2 regions of the Chitinophaga sp. 22308 genome follow, and region 1 is predicted to be linked to the other one. Evidence: riboswitches for the same ligand, from Rfam matches in the RefSeq annotation. Region 1 holds a riboswitch; the other holds the start of a gene.
The links. A riboswitch is a leader RNA that binds a small molecule or an ion and turns the genes downstream of it on or off. The one in region 1 is predicted to bind thiamine pyrophosphate.
Positions count from the first base shown of each region.

Region 2: linked by a shared signal. The riboswitch ahead of ACTJJS_RS32110 (HAD family hydrolase) and the one ahead of thiS (sulfur carrier protein ThiS) in region 1 are both predicted to bind thiamine pyrophosphate.

Region 1 covers NZ_JBQEOP010000003.1:932,600-934,801, reverse strand. Annotated here, with positions in the region: gene ACTJJS_RS15665 (sterol desaturase family protein) at 1-138, shown strand, start outside; gene ACTJJS_RS15660 (hypothetical protein) at 175-426, shown strand; gene ACTJJS_RS15655 (lipocalin family protein) at 435-914, opposite strand; TPP riboswitch at 1,198-1,301, shown strand; gene thiS (sulfur carrier protein ThiS) at 1,352-1,555, shown strand; gene thiC (phosphomethylpyrimidine synthase ThiC) at 1,638-2,202, shown strand, end outside.
Region 2 covers NZ_JBQEOP010000011.1:99,514-101,715, reverse strand. Annotated here, with positions in the region: gene ACTJJS_RS32115 (phosphoribosyltransferase family protein) at 1-277, opposite strand, end outside; gene ACTJJS_RS32110 (HAD family hydrolase) at 277-933, opposite strand; TPP riboswitch at 1,282-1,381, opposite strand; gene ACTJJS_RS32105 (dodecin family protein) at 1,641-1,850, shown strand; gene ACTJJS_RS32100 (universal stress protein) at 1,923-2,202, shown strand, end outside.

The sequences.
Region 1 (2,202 bases):
ACCACCTCCATCCGGTACGGGCTGGACGAATACCGGGACAACCGTTACCAGGAAGTAGGGCCGCTCCTGAAAGTACCCTGGGAACAAACCACCGTAGCCAACAATGATAAGATAAGTGGAGTGAGCAGTAACCTGTAGACTGTATTCTTTTACCTGTTTATTAAATCCGAACATATGCAACACTCAACAGCACTCACAAAAACAGCCTGCATTGCAGCATTGGTCATCGGCGTCCTCTCAGCAGCATTTGCTTTTGCCACCAAAACGCCCACCTATGCCGTCGCCTCCGGCGCAGCAGCGGGTATAGTAGGCCTCATATCCCTGTATATCGGCAGAAAAAATATTGATGATATGCAGCTGGCCGCTGCCGGCATCTTTATGGCTGTAGTAGCCTGCCTGGTAGGACTCTGGCAAATGTATAACTAAAGACATGACTAGCGGCTCCGGCGATACCGGTCTGTATACCCCTCCGCTGCCTTCAACGGAAACAGCACCAATGATGTGTCGGACAGCTCTCTGATAATGGTGGTGTCTATAACGGCAGCCGTATCTTTTACGCCTTCCGAATGGCTCCATAAAAACAGCGTGTCATTGTTCAACGCCCATTTTTCATATACCAGCGTATACATGTTGATAGACTTTGCAGTACCGTTCCTGCGCAGCTGAAACCCCTGCATCTCCTTGTCCAGCCCTGCTACGGGCTGTATCCATTTCCCTATGAGCTTAGCTGTGTCCACCCGCAGCGTATCAGTTACAGCAGCGATGCTGTCGGTAACGCCGGCATTGCTGCTGTCTGTAACCACTACCAGGCTGCTGTCGTGCGCAGCCTCTTCCGGCACAGGTGCTTTCTTTGACTTACACGCTACCAATAACAATAATAATGGCAATAGTGACGGTAACTGTTTTATTAACATGAAACTAAATTACGAATTACCAGTATATGCGAAAGATATTTTTTAACCCTGCCGTCAATCAGGCTGTGCGCTCCTCCTTATTCTTTTCATCATCGTTAGCTTACCACCGCCAGTCATATACATTAAATCATATCGGATATCACTCAACACCCACATATTTCGTATAACCTTTTACGTTATTAAAAGCTATTTGTCCGGATTCTTTTTTGGGTATGACTGTCCACAGCCATCCGTGGCCCGGAAAATTATCCCCCTGCAATTACTATTTTTTTCCTACTTTTACCCCTCACTTTAGGGGTGTTTATCCCGTACCCGGGATAAGCTGAGATGATACCCTCAGTACCTGAAGCAGCTCATACTGCCGTAGGGAAAAGTAACTGAACTTTCTCATCTTCCACATCCTTAAAGTTTATTGTTTCACTTAAATTCCAACACGCATGGAAGTGCTTGTAAACAATAAACTTTATGCGGTGCAGCAAGGAATAACCATTGCTGCGCTCTTACAGTTTATTCAACTCTCCGCCCAAAAAGGTATTGCTGTTGCGGTCAACGACCAGGTGGTCCCACGGAACTCGTGGAATGACCAGCCATTGCAGCCATCAGACAGTATCACGATCATCCGCGCCACCCAGGGCGGATAGTTCGGTTTCCTTATTTCGTTTAATCATCACCGTTATACATACATAACGGAACGATATTCTCATGTCCACAAAATCCTTTCTCATGCAAAAACAATCCGTGGCCATCAGCCGCACGCCCTTTCCCGCCTCAGAAAAAATATATGTCAGCGGGACTATCCATCCTGTAAAAGTCGCCATGCGGCAAATAACACTGACAGATACCCGTATTCACGGCCGAAAAGGCGATGCCGTACCCAATGAACCGGTAGTGGTATATGACACCAGCGGCCCGTATACCGACCCGTCCATCGACATAGACGTTACCCGCGGCCTTCCCAGGCTGCGTGAATCCTGGATCACCGGCAGGGGAGACGTGGAACAACTGCCGCAGTATACCAGCCCTTATGTACGGCAGCTGCAACAAACAGGCGACAACATGCCCGGCATGAGCATCACCGCCCAACCATTGCGCGCATTGCCCGGCCGGAATGTGACCCAGCTCTACTATGCACAGCAGGGAATCATCACACCGGAAATGGAATACCTCGCCATCCGCGAAAATCAATACGCAGAAAAATACTACCAGGAAAACAGCCCGCTCTGGCACCAGCATCCGGGCAACAGCATGGGCGCCAACATTCCTAAAAAACAGATCACGCCCGAATTCG
Region 2 (2,202 bases), on a different contig from region 1:
GGTGCCCGTTGGCCGCCAGCCAGCGGTTGAGCCGGAACACGAAGTGGTTCTTCATGGAGAACGTAGCGGTAGGAATGAACGCATAGGGGCTGGACACCACCACCAGTTGTGGGATAGTGCGGCCTTTCAGGTGCTGTTCAATAAACCCGTCAGCCAGTGTGGCGCCGAACTTTTCAGCTACCAGGTCATCACCGAATTTAAAACGGCTGTAATCATCCGGACAAAATCCGAACTGGCTGGTATCAGTGATTTTGTGAAGGGAGTATGTCGTCGTCATCAGTTAAGCAGGCTTGAAATACATTGATTGTTGGAATTGACCAGTAACGAATGAATGCCGGCCCTGGTGGCGCCCTGGATATCAGCCTTTACGTTATCGCCTATATGTATGATCTGTTGGGGCAGTACGGCCGCCCCGTTTCTGGTAGTGGCAATGGAATCGAGCATGAGCCGGAACATATCGGGATTGGGCTTGGACATGCCTGTTTCATCCGAATACAGCTGGAAATGCAGGTACCGGCCCAGTTCCAGCTCCTCCAATATCTTCCTCAGGGTGCGCCCTTTGATGAAAGCGGTATTGCTCAATAAGCTGAGGGTACAGTCCTGCCGCTGATGCAACGTACGCAGCACGGCCAAGGTGGCGGAGCAATACACGACCGGACGGTATCGGAATACCAGGGCCTCCATTTCGTTGTACAGTGCTGCCAGGTCAATCGACTCAAAGTCGTACTGATGGTCATTGATCTCGCTGATCACCATCAGATGAAGGGTGTCGGTATCTAGATTGCCACCTGTTTTTTCGTTGATGGCATTGGCCAACAGGTCTATCCTGCGGAAAATACGTTCCACTTCTTCAAGAGATTTTTGCCGGGGATTAAAATGATCAAAAAAGAATTTTGTCCGTTCCCGTTTATAGGAAGGATTAGATCTGATCAAGGTTAACCAGAGGTCAAAGGAATAATGCTGGTAGTTGTTCATTCGTCGGTTATGGTGTATAATCCTCACGGATACTGCACAAATCAGGGTTAAGCCTATTTATGGTAGCATAGTGTGAAAATAAGTGTTTACAAACGGGACATTCATCTTTTTTTGATATGCATGACTGAGCTGGGATTATAACAAAAAGCCTGCCGTAGTGTTTGTCAGCTAATATAACACATAATACTATACGGAAATGAAAAAATTGCAGGATTAAAGGATTGATAATAAACGATTTGGTGACAAAATGACAACTTATCTAGTGGCTCGATACAAAAAAGAAAGGCGCCGGGTTCTCCAGTGCCTTTCTGGTGTTTCCTGCTTTCCTACGCTGGTATTACCCAGTTCAGGTTGTAAGGGTATAATCTCAGGTGTTGTTTTACCAAACCACCCCTTTTCAGAAACATCTGCTTACTATAATGAAAGGACCATGCCAGCTAACAAACCTTCCGGAAACCGATTGATTTTCAATGAAAATCTTTACCGGCAGAACCTTTTACTGTAGCGGGGATTGCACATTCCGGGTAGCGTTCCGGGGGAAATATTGCCTGCCCGCTTTGTCTTTATGCCTGCTGTAATCCGCCACGGTGCCGGTGTTAACCAAACCGGTAGGTAGTTTGTTTTAATATACACGCCCTATTTTTTCATCATTTAAAACTTTTCTTATGGCTATCGTTAAAGTAATCGAGGTGATCGCCTCCTCCGAAAAAGGTTTTGAAGACGCTGTGCAGAATGCCGTGCAGGAAGTAAGCAAAACCATCCATAATGTAGATTCTGTATTTGTGAAGGACTTCAAGGTACACGTAAAGGATGGTAAGATCACCACTTATGGGGCAATCTGTAAAGTGTCTTTCCGTCTTGATGAACAACGTTGAAACCGGCAGACAGGGATTGGGCGGAGCTAATGTTCAATCCCTTTTTTCACCACACCTGAAAATGAAGATGTCATGAAATCGATACTTATATTAACCGACTTTTCCGATGCCGCCTTTCGTGCGGCGGAATATGCTACCAGCCTGGCGCCTTTGCTTGGCGTGGAAAACCTGATCCTCTACCATGCTTACCGCACGATGGTACAGGGCTCCGATATACCGGTGCCCGCGCCACAGGTGGAGAACCTGGTCTATGTGGAGCATATGGAGAAACTGGCCTCCCTGCAGGACCAGCTGCGCATGATGACCGATGCCAACGTAAAGTATGAACTACTGGCAGAAGACGCATATCTGC